One region of the Cohnella sp. LGH genome, then DNA from elsewhere that is predicted to be linked to it. Evidence: riboswitches for the same ligand, from Rfam matches in the RefSeq annotation. Region 1 holds a riboswitch; each other region holds the start of a gene.
What was found. Region 1 has a riboswitch for cyclic di-AMP ahead of J4772_RS20090 (TrkH family potassium uptake protein). Riboswitches for the same ligand answer to the same signal wherever they lie in the genome.

Region 2: linked by a shared signal. The riboswitch ahead of J4772_RS13535 (HAD family hydrolase) and the one ahead of J4772_RS20090 (TrkH family potassium uptake protein) in region 1 are both predicted to bind cyclic di-AMP.
Region 3: linked by a shared signal. The riboswitch ahead of J4772_RS02835 (C40 family peptidase) and the one ahead of J4772_RS20090 (TrkH family potassium uptake protein) in region 1 are both predicted to bind cyclic di-AMP.
Region 4: linked by a shared signal. The riboswitch ahead of J4772_RS15140 (KamA family radical SAM protein) and the one ahead of J4772_RS20090 (TrkH family potassium uptake protein) in region 1 are both predicted to bind cyclic di-AMP.

The regions. Positions count from the first base shown of each region.
Region 1 is NZ_CP072117.1:4,669,049-4,673,359, reverse strand. Features, by position in the region: gene J4772_RS20095 (CPBP family intramembrane glutamic endopeptidase) at 1-1,229, opposite strand, end outside; cyclic di-AMP (ydaO/yuaA leader) riboswitch at 1,480-1,660, shown strand; gene J4772_RS20090 (TrkH family potassium uptake protein) at 1,727-3,076, shown strand; gene J4772_RS20085 (TrkH family potassium uptake protein) at 3,091-4,311, shown strand, end outside.
Region 2 is NZ_CP072117.1:3,184,917-3,189,227, forward strand. Features, by position in the region: gene J4772_RS13525 (response regulator) at 1-582, opposite strand, end outside; gene J4772_RS13530 (ATP-binding protein) at 575-2,134, opposite strand; cyclic di-AMP (ydaO/yuaA leader) riboswitch at 2,514-2,678, shown strand; gene J4772_RS13535 (HAD family hydrolase) at 2,803-3,207, shown strand; gene kdpF (K(+)-transporting ATPase subunit F) at 3,334-3,411, shown strand; gene kdpA (potassium-transporting ATPase subunit KdpA) at 3,456-4,311, shown strand, end outside.
Region 3 is NZ_CP072117.1:712,979-717,289, forward strand. Features, by position in the region: gene J4772_RS02830 (glycosyl hydrolase family 28-related protein) at 1-880, shown strand, start outside; gene J4772_RS02835 (C40 family peptidase) at 946-1,440, opposite strand; cyclic di-AMP (ydaO/yuaA leader) riboswitch at 1,445-1,584, opposite strand; gene J4772_RS02840 (hypothetical protein) at 1,801-2,616, opposite strand; gene J4772_RS02845 (M1 family metallopeptidase) at 2,633-4,311, opposite strand, start outside.
Region 4 is NZ_CP072117.1:3,560,811-3,565,121, forward strand. Features, by position in the region: gene J4772_RS15135 (outer membrane protein assembly factor BamB family protein) at 1-564, opposite strand, end outside; gene J4772_RS15140 (KamA family radical SAM protein) at 777-1,961, opposite strand; cyclic di-AMP (ydaO/yuaA leader) riboswitch at 2,141-2,279, opposite strand; gene J4772_RS15145 (AI-2E family transporter) at 2,401-3,597, shown strand; gene J4772_RS15150 (hypothetical protein) at 3,960-4,311, opposite strand, start outside.

The sequences.
Region 1 (4,311 bases):
ATATTGTACATCGATTGCGTCGCATCGCTCGAAGCGAAAGCTCCTAAGCTTTTTTCCAACAGAAGCAGAATGACGGATTGGGCGCCCAGTAAAATAAAGGCGAGGAAATAGCCTTCTTTCATGCTCTTCAGCACGGCTTCCCCGTATCCGGATTCTCGCCATCTCGGCCAGAGCGTCCGGCCCATCGATTTCCACAGGCCATCGCCGCCCACAGCCGAGAAATAAGTAAGCAGCGCCATTGCCGCATAGGTAACGAGGCTGACCGTCACACTGACAGTATCCCCCCCGCGGATTCCCGCCTCCCACGTTCCCGCTCTCAGGCCCGGAATCATATTATAGGTCAGTCCCGCATACAGCGCGAAAAAGACGAGCGCCAGAAAAATGCCTCGGCGGTAGGAAGAGTGTCCTCCGTGGGTACCCGTATAGATAATCGCCAGAATGAACAGCAGCACTTGGGGCAAAATGAAGCCGAATACGGACAGCATAGAGGCCCATTGCTCCTGATTGTCCATATAATCGATAAACGATTTCGGCAGCTCGACCCGGTAAGCGACTGTGCCGCCCTGCCAGCTTGCGGAGGGGGTTGAACCGACGGTAGAAGGAGAGTCGACTTGAAGCAGCAGCTTCGCTTCTCCAATGTTGTCTTGCCGGGAAGCGTACTCGAAGCCGCCGCTGGCGAGACGAACGCCAGTCCATTCCCAATCGCCTGAACGAATGCCGAATGAGGAGGCGTATTGAAGCGCGTTGGCCGCTTGATCGGCCGTCGCCTTCTCCTCCGATGCCGGTCCGTCTCCATCGCGGCCGGAGGACTCTTCGACATGACGCCAAGCGACCAGATCGCCTGATTCCATATGGAGCGAGACGGCCAAAGAGCCCGGCGTGCCGTTCACGTACAGCTCCACGACGTAGACGTCGGTCGGAGTCGCTGCGGCCCACAGCTTATCGTATTCGCCCGTCAACGCTTGCTTGGACAAGTAGCCGTTCGTCCGGCTATCGGTCATATGCGTTACCGTCGTTTTGTTAATATCCGAGGCTGCCACGCCGAATTTGTCGGCGGCCCAAACGATCGCCCGCTGCTCCACTTCGGCTCTTGTCAGCACGGTGGAAGTATTCATGGAGAACAATTGCCCCGATATGGGGAACACTTGTATCAGTAAAAAAAACGCTAGCCCGATCGCGGCCGTCCAAACCCAACGTTTGTCCAGCGGAAGCGGTCGATTTTCGATCATACGGCTTCTCTCCTCGCCTGCAAAAATTTCAAGTAAACGGATACAGTGGCTTCGCGCTTCGCTTCACCGTTTTTTTCATTAAGTATCTCGCATTTTCAGCGAAAATGAAAGCAAACGAAGCGATAATGACTGTCCGATGCCAAATCCCCCGGAGAATTATGCATACAACCGCTTAAACGAGCCGGATTGCCCCCTTTTTGACGTTGTTCCTCCGCGGGGTAAGGACTATAATTCGATGGTACGTCTTTTTACGATAGAACGGCCGAGTTTCTGCTTGCAGAAAACGGGGGAACCAACGGATGGCGTGTACAACCACTATTGTATTCGAACATCCCGGGGTGAATTCCATCGCGATCGACGCGGAAGGATAGGGCAGCCTGTTCGAGCCCGAACCCGACAGCTAACCTCGTAGGCGTTATACGAACAGGAATCGCGTGCAGTGTAGGCACTGGGGTTCCAGTGCTTTTTTTGTTTGCGTAAAAAAGCAGTCGAGGTGGATGAATTTGTTCAAAAAAGCAGCGAGATGGCTATATGCCTCTCCTCCGAGAATTTTGCTGCTCGGATTTTCTTTCATTATATTGACGGGAACCGTACTGCTAATGCTGCCCGTCGCATCGGCGAGCCGGGAGCCGACTTCCTTCGTGGACGCTTTGTTCACCGCAACCTCGGCAGCATGCGTGACCGGCCTTGTGCTGTTTGATACGGGCTCCTATTTCTCGACGTTCGGCCACTGGGTCATCTTGCTGCTGATTCAGATTGGCGGTATCGGCTTTATGACGATGGCGACGTTGTTTGCGCTCATGTTGCGCAGGCGGATTTCCCTTAAGGAAAGGCTGATATTGCAGGAATCGCTGAACCAAGGCAGCATAGAGGGACTTGTCCGACTCGTGCGCAAAGTCATTTTCTACGCATTGGCGCTGGAACTGGTCGGAGCTTTGTTGTACACAATCCGCTTCTCAATCGATATGCCGCTTGGCCGGGCGCTCTATCATGGCGTATTTCATGCGATTTCTATTTTCAACAATGCGGGCTTCGATTTGTCCGGGGATTTCAGCAGCTTCTCGAAGTACGCTTCGGACGTTTACATGAATTTTGTTTCGATGCTGCTGATCATTTTGGGGGGCTTCGGCTTTATCGTGCTTGCCGATTTGTTCGAGGTTCGGAAAAAGAAGAAATTTTCGCTGCACACGAAAGTCGTACTCAGCGTTTCGGCGGCTCTGATCGTGATAGGTGCTTTGATTATTCTGATTTTCGAATTTACGAATACTCGCTCAATCGCTGAGGATAGCTTTGGGCAGAAAGTGTTAAGCTCGCTATTTCACTCAGTTACGACTCGTTCCGGAGGAGTAACGACGGAAAGTATTTCCGACTTTCGTCAAGCGACGCAATTTTTTATTATCATTTTGATGTTTATCGGGGCTTCGCCGGGTTCCACTGGCGGAGGCATTAAGACTACGACGTTTGCAGTTCTCGTGGGCGCGGTATTAGCAATGATTCGCGGCAAAGAAGACGTGGTGCTGTTCCGGCTTCGCCTTGCTCAGGAGAGGGTATACAAAGCGGTCACAGTTACGCTTTTTTGTATCGGCATCGTTATGCTTGGAACGATGATTCTGGCAACGACTGAGGATGCAAGCTTCCTGAAAATTTTGTTCGAAGCCACATCGGCCTTCGGTACAGTCGGATTATCGATGGGACTGACTGAAAACCTAACGCTGGCAGGAAAGCTGACCATTACTCTCTTAATGTTCATGGGACGATTGGGGCCGCTTACGCTTACCTATGCTCTGGGACCCAGATCCGGGAGACAGCTATACCGCTATGCCGAAGGCAAAATTATTATTGGTTAACAGGGGGGATCTGATTGCGTACAGCATTCGGAAAGCTGATCGCCAGTCCCCCAAGAATTCTTGTTCTGGGGTTTGCGGGGATTGTAATGCTCGGTTCGCTGCTTTTGATGATGCCGTTTGCACATGTATCCGAGCGAACTCCTTCGTTTATCGACGCTTTGTTTACCGCGACCTCCGCAACCTGCGTCACAGGTCTTGTCGTGGTCGACACGGGGACGTATTGGACACTGGGCGGGCAATGGATCATTCTCGGTTTGATCCAACTGGGAGGACTCGGGTTTATGACCATGTCCACCTTATTCGCCATTGTACTCAAAAGAAAAATTTCGTTGAAGGAAAGGCTGATTTTACGTGAAGCCTTTAACCAGACGAGCATTGAGGGGATCATTCGTCTCGTCCGCAAGGTTTGGTTTTATGCGTTATCGATCGAGTTGGTAGGGGCCCTTTTGCTCTCGTTTAGATTTTTGCAAGATATGCCTCCTGGCGAGGCAATCTACAAGGGGGTCTTCCACGCGATATCGTTTTTCAACAATGCCGGGTTTGATGTAATGGGAGATTTTCGAAGCTTAGTCGATTACGCAAATGACCCTGTTGTAAACATTGTGACGATGCTGCTGATTATACTGGGAGGGCTAGGGTTTATCGTACTTTCCGACTTGGCGGACATCCGCCGAGCGAACCGCAGACTATCACTGCACTCCAAGGTCGTTTTAAGCACTTCCGGTATTTTAATTGTTGTGGGCGCGATCGTTATTTTTATTTTCGAATATTCGAACGGCAAGACGCTGGCGCCAATGACCTTAGGCGAGAAGCTGCTGGCATCGTTTATGCAATCCGTGTCGCCGAGAACGGCCGGTGTCAACACGGTCGATCTAGCCGGGCTGCGGCAATCCACGCAATTCTTTATCGTTCTGCTGATGTTTATCGGTGCTTCTCCCGGTTCAACCGGGGGAGGCATCAAAACGACGACTTTTACGGCTCTTTTGGGCGCGGTAGCCGCTATGGTGAGAGGGAAGGAAGATGTTGTATTTTTCAGATACAGGCTGGCGCGCGAACGGGTCTATAAGGCTTTGACGATAACGCTTTTCTCGTTCGGACTTATTTTGATCGCTACGATGATTTTGTTGACAACAGAGGATCACCATTTTCTAATGATTTTGTTTGAGGCGGCATCGGCTTTCGGAACGGTAGGGCTAAGCATCGGATTGACGACGCAACTGACGCTGACGGGCAAA
Region 2 (4,311 bases), 1.5 Mb from region 1:
GTGGCTTTCGGTCTCGCTGTGATTGCTGCCCCATACTTGTTGGAGCAGCTGCCGCTGAGTAACGACCTTCCCGGCATTGGAGGCGAGAATTTTCAGAAGGTCGTACTCGGTTGGCGTAAGCTTTACGCGTTCGCCGTTTAATTCCACGATTCGTTGCGACAGATCGAGGGTTAATTCTCCGATCTGGAGGACGGGCTCATTTGTCGATTTGGCGACATGCCTTAGTGCCACACGAATTCTGGCGACCAGTTCTCCCATGCTGAACGGTTTTGTAACGTAATCGTCGGCACCGTTATCCAGCGCAAAGATTTTGTCTTCCTCCCTATCCTTAGCTGTAAGCACAATGACGGGAACGCTCGACCAATCCCGAATGCGCTCCAGTACCTCCATGCCGGAGAGATCCGGCAATCCGAGATCGAGGATGATCAAATCCGGATGAATTAAGGACGCTTGTAGCACGCCTTCTTCTCCGGTAGACGCTTCGTGAATCGCAAATTGATGAGCTTGTAAGGTCACTTTAAGCAGCTTCCGAATTTGAGGCTCGTCATCGACGATCAAAATACGTGCTCCGTTCTCATTCATGTTTTTCGCTCTCCGTTTCCTCAGGCATTGCATACATTCCGTTTGGGTCGAGTAAAGGAAGCGTAATTGTCATTACGGTCCCTGTTGGTTCATTGCGACGGCCCGTAATCGATCCATTGTGGAGCTCAACGATTCCTTTGCAAATCGCCAATCCCAATCCTGTACCAGTCACTTGTTTGGTCGCATCGGCGCGATAAAATTTTTCGAACATCCGCATGTATTCCTCATCAGAGAGCCTGATCCCCTGATCGGATATGGAGATCAAAAGGGCATTGTTTTCCGACGATACCTCTATGTCGATATCACTGTAATCCGGACTATATTTAATCGCATTACTGACTATATTGACCAATACTTGCTCAAGAAGCACTTCATCGCCTAACACCATAGGGGTATTGGGCGGAAGCTGTACCCGCAGCCGCCGATGCTGCTGAAAATCTTTAACTTGCGCAAGCGTAACGCCGATCAGATCCTCCATGTCGCACCAATTTTTTCTAAGACGCAACATACCGCTTTCCAATTGCACCATGCTGAGAAGGTTGATTACGAGTCGGTTCATACGAAGCGCGCCATCCCGAATGGTGATGAGCAGTTCCATCCGGTCCTCCGAAGTAAAAAGGTTGTCTCCCGCGATCAGACCGGTTGACGAGCCGATTATGGCTGCTAGCGGGGTTCGCAGTTCATGAGAAACGGAATCCAGAATAGCTGTACGAAGTCGTTCCGATTCAGCCGACAAATGAGCGATTTTCGCCTCTTCAGCCAACTTCACGCGAGCGATGGCGCTGGCCGCCAATCCGCCTATCGCTTCCATCATTTGCTGCTGTTCGGTCGTGAATCCTTTAGTCCAATCTCTCATATTAAGCGCCAGAACGCCATATACGCGGTCTTCGGTTCTCAACGGGAGGTAATAGCCTGGAGCATCTCTTAAAGTGTTGGACCCGTATCCGGCTGCTTCGCCGTCATCGAACGCCAGCTTCGCAATTACCTGCTCTGCTTTACTCTGCCCCCAATCGCTAAGAGAATCGGAACGGTGGGTCAGCACCAGATTGTTCCGATCATCCGGCAAGTAAATCGCAATTTCCGTGCCAATGGTCTGAGAGACATGGAGGGAGACATTATCCAGCAAAGCGTGGATGTCCGTAATGGCGCTCATCTGCTTGCTCAGCGCATAGAGCGAAGCAGTGTGCGCCTCTTTCTGTTTGGAATAAAGCAGCTGCTGCTTCAGCCTTGCCGCAAGACTGGAGGTCAACGCGGCAACGGCCAAAAAAACGCAAAATGAAATGAGATAACGCAAGTCTGCCACGGTGAAGCTCAGCTTTGGCGGAATGAAGAAAAAATCGAGCGCCAGAACAGCCGCGATTGCCGTATAGATTGCCGGACGTAACCCCCAATACACGGCACTGACGAGCACAGGAAATAAATAGATCAGCGCTATATTGACCAAATCGATCGCAAGTACGAGCGGGTGCAAGGCCACTGTCATGAGGGCGATCAGCAGCGTGATGCTTGCATAAGACCACCACGACCTCCATAAAGCTCGAATAATTCGCACGACTTCCCCCGTCCCCCCGTCCATATTCCAGTATTCTGCTCTATTAGATTACTGTAAAAAAGGGATAAAATAAACCGTTTAGAGGTGTAAAAATACTATAAAAATGGATGTAAAACTGCACAATAAAGAGAATACACGAGATAATCGAAGATTATTTCCATATAAATCGTTGTAACCAATGAATTTTACCGAAATCCATTCATTTTGAACCGTGCGCTGCTTTACAGGTTTTATGGCTAGGAGTACGATACGGCCATGATGCGTGGAGCTCCACACAGAAATTGCTTCTTCGGAGAGGATGATGAAGCTTGTAAGCCCAGTCGCGACGCAGAGAGCGATCAGTTGCGTTTTAATTATGCCATTTTATGAAAAGTATTTTCAAATTTAGACGCTGAATCCTTAAACGAAAAGGATCGGGGGAACCGACAGGATCCGAAATCGGCTCCATGGGGTGAATCGTTCGGCACTTAACCGTTCCGAGCGTAGGGCGACTCTCACGCCCGAATCCGGCAGCTAACCTCGTAAGCGTATCGGGAGAGGCAACACTTTTCGCGAGCCGACATCAGACTAGCGTTTTGGTCGAAGAAGCCGCGGGCAAAGGTTCCTCTGTGCCCAAAGCTTCTTTTTTGTTGCCTTCTTCCGATATCCGGGAAGGAGGAACCGAACCTATGGAACAACGTCATATCCTGATTGCCGCACCGAACGAGGCGGGTAAAAGATTTATCAAGCTCCTTCGAATTCATCGGATTCCAGTAGCGGTGCTGACGAATAACGGCAGGGAAGAGAGGGAGCTAAGAGGCCTTGGAGTAGACTGTATACTCCGCGTAGACACCGTCTCAATTAAGGAAAATTCTGTACCTTCGTTCCCGATCGGTCGTGTATTCATTTTCGAATCAAGTTTACCGCTAAGTTGTCAGTACTTGCTGCTGCTCGCCAATTGGTCTTGTAAGGCGATTACGGTCGTAACCGGCGCATCGCATCCCGAAGTGATTTACAGAAAGCTAGGCGCTTCTTATATCGTGCATACGCAAGCCAACGATGTCGGATTTTTGCTCGGAAGTTGGACGGATTAATCGTAAAGGACGTGTAGAGATGATGGATCTATGGATGATTTTAACCTTGGTCGCTTCCTTCGCCCTAGTCGCCGGGTTTATCGTCTGGTGCGACAGATCGATCGACGAAACGGAAGGGGAAAGCTCATGACAATCGTATTGATTTTTACGGGAGCGTTGTTCATTTATCTCGTTTATGCACTGCTTCACCCTGACAAATTTTAGAGGGACTTCGCACGCAGTCGATCGAGCCACAAGGAGGAACGGCTATGGATATTTTGCAAATTGTCGTTGTGATCGGCATTCTGATGCTGATCGCGAAACCGCTCGGGAACTACATGTACCATGTGTTCTCGAACGAATCCAACCGTACGGACAAAGTGTTTGGTCCGTTTGAAAAACTGATTTTTAGGATCATTGGGCTAAATAATAGAGTCGGAATGAGCTGGAAAAAATATGCGCTCAGCTTCGTTTTGACCAATATGGTTTTGGTTGCCTTATGTTACGCGATGCTTCGCGTGCAGACCGGACTGCCGTTAAACCCGAACGACATCGGCAATATGGAGCCGACGCTCGTGATAAATACGATCATCAGCTTTATGACCAATACGAATCTTCAGCACTACAGCGGCGAAACCGGTTTGACCTATTTCTCGCAAATGGCGGTCATCATGATGATGATGTTTACATCGGCGGCCACCGGTTTGTCAGTGGCAGTCGCTTTCGTCAGAGGGATCACCAGCAAAGGGAACACGCTCGGTAATTTCTTCGAGGATTTCGTCAAAGCCCATACCCGGATCTTCTTCCCATTAGCGATCATCGTTACTTTGGCATTGGTTGCGCTGCAAGTGCCGCAAACCTTGGACCCGACCTTGTCATTAACGACTCTGGAGGGCTCGGTTCAGCAAATTGCGATCGGTCCGGTCGCCTCGCTTGAGTCGATCAAACATTTAGGCACCAATGGAGGCGGTTTTTTCGGAGCGAACTCCTCGCATCCGTTCGAGAATCCGAACGGGTTGACGAACGTCATCGAAATGATTTCGATGTGGTCGCTCTCTGCCGGTCTTCCATTCATGTACGGCAGATTCGCCAAAAGTAAAAAGCAGGGCTGGGTTATTTTTTCGG
Region 3 (4,311 bases), 4.0 Mb from region 1:
GAATGTGGGAACGGCCATCTACAGCCCGAACGGGGAAGGGGCCGAGTCGTTCTCGGTCACTTACGATACATTGGAAATCGAGAACTTCTCGTATCGGGGAATCGATTTCCGTTCGACGATCCGTACGGGCAACGTGTTCAATAACATTTATTTGAAGTCGGATCGTCCGAACGTCGACGTTCCCTTCGCCTTGACCGGAGAAGAGAGCGAGACGGTCATCAATCAGTTGAACGTTGAGCATACGAAGGTCAACACAGCTGTACTGTTGGAAGGCGTCTATGCTTTGGCGGCTTCGACATTCCATATCGAAGGAGTCACCTTGCGAAATGCGAATACGGGATACGTTACGGTCAATAACAGCTCCGGTTCAATCGAAAGCCTCTCGGTCTACTATTCCCCGATTGAGAAGAGCGGCGTGAGCATCGTCCGGGTCGGCAACAATCGTTACGGAACGGGCATGTCGTCCTTCGAGCCGGAGTCCGTCGGGTATTTGCGGATCGGAACGTTGCATGTCAAAGGACTGAACGACCCCAACGCTCAATTGCATGGAGCGAAGACAGGAGGCCTCGCCCGCGCGGATGCGGCCGGGTTCGTCTTCTTCGACAGAGCGGCGAACGCCCTGGGCGAGTATTCGGTTCAGCTCGACAATTACGTCTGGTATTCGTTCCAGAACGACCGGAACGTCTATACGCAGTTCCCGGTCGATCCTAACGGCCGAATCTCATTTTTGAAGCTCGGAGCGCTTCCGCTTGTCGGGACGACGGCCAAACGTCCGCTCCACCGAATGATCGCTGGGGTTACGACCTATTACGATACGAATTTGCGTCAATTGCTCCTTTGGGACGGTTCGACATGGATTTCGCTGAACGCGGCCCCCTGACGAAAGATAAAAGAAGTACCGCCACCCAGAGGATGGCGGTACTTCTTTTATGCTCGTGTTCAGGATTACTGTTTTGCGACTGCCTCGGCTTCGATTTCCGTTGCGATCTTCTCATAGGTATCATCGCTGAGGAAACGGCGAGCGCCCAGATAACGTTTCGCGTAGTACTTATCGTCGAGAGAGGTAATCGTTACGCCCTTGGAAGCGGCGTGAGCAAACTTGTTCTTGCCGATGTAGATTCCGACGTGAGAGACGCCGCTACCGCTCGTATTGAAGAATACGAGGTCCCCTGCGCGCAATTCATCGTCGGAAATCTTCGAGCTCTTCTCCCAGCCGTACAGATCCCGCGAAGTGCGAGGCAGGTCGATGCCGAGTTGATCGAAGACGTACCCGGTGAAGCCGGAGCAATCGAAGCCCTTCGGGGTCGTTCCTCCGTACTTGTAATCGGTTCCGATCAGCGGCTCGATCGCATTGTCGAGCTTGGAGCTCGCGAATACGCTGCCGACCTGAAAAGCCAAGAGCAGTGCAAGACCAAACAAGAAAACTGACACTTTACGCAAAACCGGCGACTCCTTCCAATGCCTACGAGGTTAGCTTAAGGGTTCGGTAGAAGGTCCCCTATGGCTCCTTTGAAGCAAAGCCAACTCACCCGAAAAGATGGTTCCCCCGTTCCCCGTTTCACGGGAACTCGGCATTTTAAGATTTCTTCAGCTTTATATATTCGGTTATCCTGACGAATTTCCTGCAACTTTTATATTAGAATTCCTTAATCTAGGGACGGACATCGCGTGCGGATATCCTCCTTTCGTCCCAGATTTATCTCGCCGATAATAACGCCAAACCCCGGTCGCGGCCATAATGCGGCGCAACCGGGGGAATGTCCCGGGAGGAATATTGTCGATTGTCGGGACCTGATAAGCTTACGATTTCGCGTCGCCCCATACCTGATGCTGGGAGGCGGCAGTCCACAGCTTGAGCAAGGAGCGCACGAAATGAAAAGCTTGATGCAGCGCCACGGCCAGAAAACCGGACCAGAGCAAGGAGACCGCCCAAGCTGCGGCGGACACGGCCAGACCGATTCCGACCATGATTAACGTGATGCCGAGCAGAGGGAAGGCTCGGCGCAGCGCCAGCCCCAGACTGCTTAACGCTCCTTCTTGCGCAGCCGCTCCGAACTGCATGAACAGACAGAACAGGTGAACGACTAAGCCGTATAGCAGCCAGCAGGCCGCGTAAGGGAGCAGTTCCAGCAGCCAATCCGTCAAGGAGGGCTCTGCAAAAAACCGGCTTTTGGCCATCGGCAGCAGCCATGCGGCAGGAAGAGCCACGAGCGCGCTTTCCATCCAATAGAGCAGGGTTACCGGCTTCCATGCTCTGCGAACTCCCGATAGTACCCGCGTTCCTTCCTCCTCGGCGGAGTGACGGAAGGAGTAGAACAGACCGGCATTGATCAGAGGGGTCAGCACCATTCTCAGGAGAAGCAGCCCGCCAAGCAGCCATAGCGTATCGTCGATGAGGTCGGTCTTCAGCAGGCGGAACTGGGCTTCGATCAGAAACAGGTGTGCGGCGTCGGAGTTCGGATGTTCGTCCGGATAACGCGCGATTACGGGCGTTACGATTGAATCGACGAACCGATACAGGAAAAATCCCCAGAGCAAGCGGTACAGGAACAGGAGAACCAATACATATTTATGCCGGACGGTCATGTCCCATCCCATTTTTAGTCGTTTGCGCATTTTCTTCCTTTCCCCCCTACCAAGCCAAAGCTCCGAACAAGCCTTCTATGATTTGGGCGATGCCGGCTGTATATCGGGTACGCTGCTGCGGCGGAACCTCGGCTTTGAGATAATTGTTGATTTTGCGATTGTCGAGCACGATATGATTGCCGGGATCGATCGCCGCATAGAGCAGCGGGGAGGCCGATTCCAGCTTAAGCTGCACATGGGTCTGAACGCCGTCCCATATTTTGCGCATCGAATGGCCGTCCTGGAATTGCAACCATACCGACACGGGCTCGGGGCTGCCTCCGCTGCGCCGGAGCAGGACGATGCTTTCGTAGCCGTTGTCCGTCTGTCTTGTCTGGATCGCTTCCACCGAGAAATCCGCCATTTCTCCTTTTTGCACATACGCCCTGAAGAAGTCGTCCCACTTTTCTTTCGTAACCGTCTCTACGACTTTCTGGAAGTCCTGAAACGAGGGGTGCTTGAACTTGTGCTTCTGGAAGTAGGTGCGCATAATCTTGCTCATCGTTTTGTCTCCCACTTGACGCTCCAGCGCGGAGAGTACGAGCTTGCCTCTCATGTAGACGTTCTCGGCGTATCTGTCGGAGGAACTGAACTTCCAGGAAGAGAGGTTCAGCGGCTCGGGATGAGTCATATAGCTGGCTTCGACCGGAAGGTTGGGCAGCACTCCGTAAATGCTGGACATCAGCTTATCCTCGGTATAGGACGTAAAGCCTTCGTCCAGCCAAGCCTCCTCGAATTCGTTGGAGGCCACAAGCCCGTACCAGTACTGATGCGCAATCTCATGGACCAGAGTTCGCTCCAACTCGTAGCCGGGATTGTCGTCTTGTGCGGCCGCTCCGGTAACGAGAGTGGGATATTCCATCCCGCCGGCGCCGTTGCCGCTTGCCGGAGGAATGACAACGGAGAGCGTGGAGTAGGGATATTCTCCGTACCATTGACCCAGCTTGGCCAACGCAGACTTGGCGGCATGCATGTAACGATCCTTCAAATGCTGATGAAGAGGGTCTAGATAAAGCTTGATCCGCACACCGGGAATGCCGGGCGAGGAGAACGAATCCTCCACGTAGACGAAGTCCGGAGAAGCCGACCAAGCGAAATCGTGCACGTCGTCGGCGTAGAACTGGAAGCTTTTGCGTCCGCCGGTTACCGCCGGAGTCTTCGTAAGGAAGCCGGTAGCCGCTACCTTGTAGCCATCCGGAACGTTGATGCGTACGCTGTAGATGCCGAAGTCCGCATAAAACTCGGAGTCTCCGTGATACTGGTGCAGATTCCAGCCTTCCGAGGAGCGCCCTCGTGTACCGGCCGTTTCGTAGACGGGGATTTTGGGAAACCATTGTCCCGCCATAACGAAGTTTCCGGTTTTGCCCATGCGCGCGAACACGTCGGGCAACTGCACCGTGAACTTCATGCGCAAGGTGACGGACTCGCCGGGTTTGACAGGCTCGGGCAGTCTGAAGGTCGCCAAGGTGCGATCGGTTCGATTGCCGTCGTCGGGCTGCGCATAATGAACTCTGGGAAGCAGCGTTTCTCCTTCTTCCGTGGTTAGAGCGTTGAGCTCCATCCCGCCGTAGCTGCCATCCTTCATTTTATCTCCTCTAAGTTGGCCGCCCGATTCGCGCAAAAACGTGCTGCCGGGCGAGAACGCGTTGGGATATAGATGAAGGTACATTTCGGAGACGAGTTTGC
Region 4 (4,311 bases), 1.1 Mb from region 1:
CAGGTTAAATCCGATCGTTCCGTTCTCGGGGATTCCCTCTCCGACGTACAGCAGCGGATACCCGCGCGCATCTACGGACACGCTGCCTTTAATCGGGTTGCCGACCCGGATCGGACTTCTCGTCTCCTCGCCTGTTTCCAGCTCCAGAAAATAGACGTATCCGTCCAAAGAGGCATAGATGACCTCGGTAAAATTCGGCTTGGAACGAAACTTCGGCTTAACGTTCATCGACGCGAGCACTTCCGGCTGCCATTGGACGATCGCCGGCTGTCCCGTCCAGCCCGCTCCGCCGCCCCATGAGCTGCTCTTCGTCTTCTTCTCCCAAGCGATTGCGGGGCGATACGTCTGCATCTCAACGGTCCCGTAAGACGGCGCGCTTCTATCGCCTCCGCCCCGAAAACCGAGTACTCCCGCCACTTCGGTATACATCTCGGGAAATGCTTTCGCCTCCGCGGGCTTGCTGCCGCTCCATTGCCCGGACTGAACCCCCTTCGCTTGCGCAATGCCTTGCGCCGCCAGCAAAATGGCAAGCGCGAATAAGACCGTTTTGCTTCCCAACGCCATCCCTATCCATTCCTCCAATATTGGAATGAATAGATTTTACCTTTCTGCCGTCGAGAAGCTTGTCAAACAGTCAACGAGAAATCGCGGAACCTTTGTCGCATCCGGTAGCAATCAAGCGAAGCGCGCGAATAAGAGCCGCCTCGGCAACACGGAGAGCGACATCGTCGCCCTGCGCGTACACTGGAGGCGGCTCCTGTGGAACCCTTATGGCTTTAACTCGGCACTTCCGCCCTCCGCTCGCGCTTGCGCGGAACATCAGGCAATTCGTTCACGGAGACGACTTCCTTCGTCCGTTTCTGCGGCTTTTTCCAATAGCGCTCGCTCCCCGGAAGATCGTCGAACCAGGCCGCGTCGTCGGGACAATCCAGCATCATGAATTTCCCGTAGTTGCCGTCGCGGGATTGATGATATTTCAGATAGGCTTTGCCGTTCTCGATCGCCAAAATTTCGATTTTGCCCGACGTATGGCTCATAGACAGGCGCACTCTCTTGCCTAAACCGGAGGTACGAGCTTTCGCCTTCTCGACGATATCGTACACTCTAGCTAACGGCAGCACGAAATCGTTGTTGCCCGCCACGGGTCGGTTGATGAAAAAATAGTAGGGCGTTACGCCAGCCCAGCTCAGCCGGTCCAGCAACTCGCCGAGCACCTCAGGATCGTCGTTGATGCCTCTAAGCACAGGCGTCTGGTTAACGACGATCGCTCCGGCGTCGTGCAGCGCTTGGAAGCCTCGTACCGCTTCCGGCGTAATTTCGCGAGGATGATTGATATGAGCCATCACGTAGATGCGCTTGTTCGCGTTGGAAAACTCGCGGATCGTCTCCAGAAGCTCCTCGTCCTCGTAAATCCTCATCGGATTAAAGACAGGGATTTTCGAGCCGAGTCGAATGATCTTCACATGTTCGATTTCGCGTAATCTATGCAAAATCGCGCGCAGTTTAGGCGTGGCAAGGATGAGGCTGTCGCCTCCGGTCAGCAGCACGTTGCTAATCTCAGGATGGTTGGCGATATACTGCAGGCCCGGCTCGATGTCCGAGGTCGCTTCCTTGACGTCGTTGCGGAACAGCCGCTTGCGGAAGCAGTAGCGACAGTAGGCTCCGCACACCTCGGAGACAATCAGCAGCGCCGTCGACGAATACTTGTGCTGGCAGCCTTTGACCACGTAGTTCGTATCCTCGTCCGAAGCGTCCCAACGTCCGTATTCCTCCAGCTCCCCTTCATTCGGAATAACGAGCTTGCGAATCGGATCGTGCGGATCGTTCCAATCGATCAGATTCAAGTAATATTCGTTCACGCGAAACACGAACTTGTCGGTAATCTTCTTCAGCTTCTCACGTTGTTCCTCGGGGATGTGAGAGATCTTTCCGATATCGGTGATATACTTTGGCTGCGCCATGCGGCCTTCCTCCTCCATGTATATTCATTCGAATTCGAGAACGAATCCGTTCCAAGCCCCGCGATACCCCCTTTCGTCCGAACGTTAAATAGACCCTGCGCGCAGTAGACCATCCCTACTGCGGACAAGGGTCCGTAAAGACAGAAAAAGACCCTTAACGGGTCAAAAGAATGAGCAACTTATGACCCATCCAGTGCAAACGAGGTTAGCTGTCGGGCTCGGGATAGATGGTTCCCTACATGAGCAATCCATGATTCGCCCCAAAAGATTGGTTCCCCCGCTTTCCGGAAGTTTCCGGAAACTAAGCGTAACTAAACTATAATTTACAGCTGCCCGCCCTGTCAACCCTGAGAAATTTCATCCGTGAAATTCGGCAGCGGACAAATTTGTCGGACGGCTTTCCCGTCGGTTACAATAGAACAAAGAAGGAGGAAGCCCCATGCAGAGCTCTAGCAAACTATCGGAAGGCATTAAAGGACTGATCGACCGGAAATTTGTTCTGTTCCTCGTCGTCATCCTGTTGATTGGCTTGAATATTTTTATTTTGGACAAGATTTCCTATGTTTTTCATCCGCTGACCGTCGTGCTGGAAACCGTATTCCTACCGTTCCTGTTAGCCGGAGTCGCGTACTACCTCCTTAATCCGATCGTCGACTATTTGGAGCATCGCAAAGTAAAACGCCTTTATTCCATCCTTGGGCTGTACCTTGTCATTATTACGGTACTGACGCTCGTAGTTATGAAAGTCGTCCCCCTGCTCAGCGAGCAAATCGCCAGCCTGATCTCCCAGTTCCCGACCTACACGCAGAACGCGCAGGCCAAGTTCGAGGAACTGATTGGAAACAAGTATTTCAACGAGCTGCAAAGCATGATCGGAATTGATACGGCCAAGCTCACGGACGAGTTCTCCTCGCGCGCTTCGACCCTTCTCAGCAACGCTTGGTCGGGAATAGGCGGGTTGGTAGGCCGAATTACCGAGACGGTGCTGGCGATCATCACGGTTCCCTTCGTCCTGTTCTACCTGCTCAAAGACCGCAAGAAACTGGCCCCGTTCGTGCTTGGATTCGTGCCGACTAAGCTCAGAGGCCGCTCCTTCGGCGTCATGCTGGAGATGAACCATCAGATCAGCTCGTACATTCGCGGCCAGATCATCGTCAGCGCTTGTATCGGCGTGCTGCTGTACATCGGCTATCTCATTATCGGACTGGACTACTCCCTTGTGCTCGCCGTTATCGCCGCTTGTACGAGCATCGTCCCTTATTTGGGCCCGGCAATCGCCATCACTCCCGCGCTGATCGTCGCCATGATGACGTCCCCGATCATGCTCGTGAAAATGATCGTGATTTGGACAATCGTGCAATTGATCGAGGGCAAGTTTATCTCTCCGCAAATTATGGGCAAGACGATGCGGGTTCATCCGATTACGATCATCTTCGTCATTATCGCGGCCGGCAACCTGTTCGGCATGATCGGCATCATTCTCGCCGTTCCCGGGTATGCCATTCTAAAGGTGATCAGCACGCATCTGTTCCGCTGGTTTAAGCGTCGCACGGGACTGTATGAGGAAGCCGTTCCTGCCGCTGACGCCTCCCATGACGCGCCAACAGGCGAAGAAACTCCGCAAAACGCAGACTAGGTAACAAAATCAAGGAGCTGTCTGATAGGCAAAGGTTGCTTGAGATTATCGATACATAAGGTAAGGTGTATATTCCTCCAGTAGATCTAATCATGACCCGCAACATTTCCAATTTATTGGATATTGAACTTTTACGACGGATCTATTTGCACACATGAGTACGAACAGTTTCAGGGAATTATCTGGAAGTGTTGTGGGTTATGATTAGCCCGTAGACTGCCTCATACGCTCCTGAAATCACATTGTAAAGGGTTTACCTATTCGTATTTCAGGAGCGTATAGCAGCATCGGAGGGAGGTATATACACCTATCGATTATCTTCCAGAGCAACTTGAGACGCCTATAAGACAGCCCCCCCTTCGTCACATAGTGTCGATTTGTTGTTCCGCCTGCTGCAGTTCCTCGACAATATAACGGCAATTCAGCGCTTTCTCGCGCAAATCCTGAAGCGTATAGTAATAATGATTGCTCGCTTCAAAACCGATGCGGGAATCTCGAATGACGAGTTCGTACAACTGCAAGGCGTTGCTTGCTTCCTTGTTCGCGATATCGATGAGCTTGCGGCAAGCTTTCGAACGGACGGATGAGCTTCTTGCCTTCAAGTATTTTTGCCGGGCTCTAACGAACTCGATCTGCAGGTATGTGCTGTAGAAATGAAGATAAGCCGCCGATGCGGAAGTCGTCAACTCGTCGAACTCCCGATGTGCCCCAGCA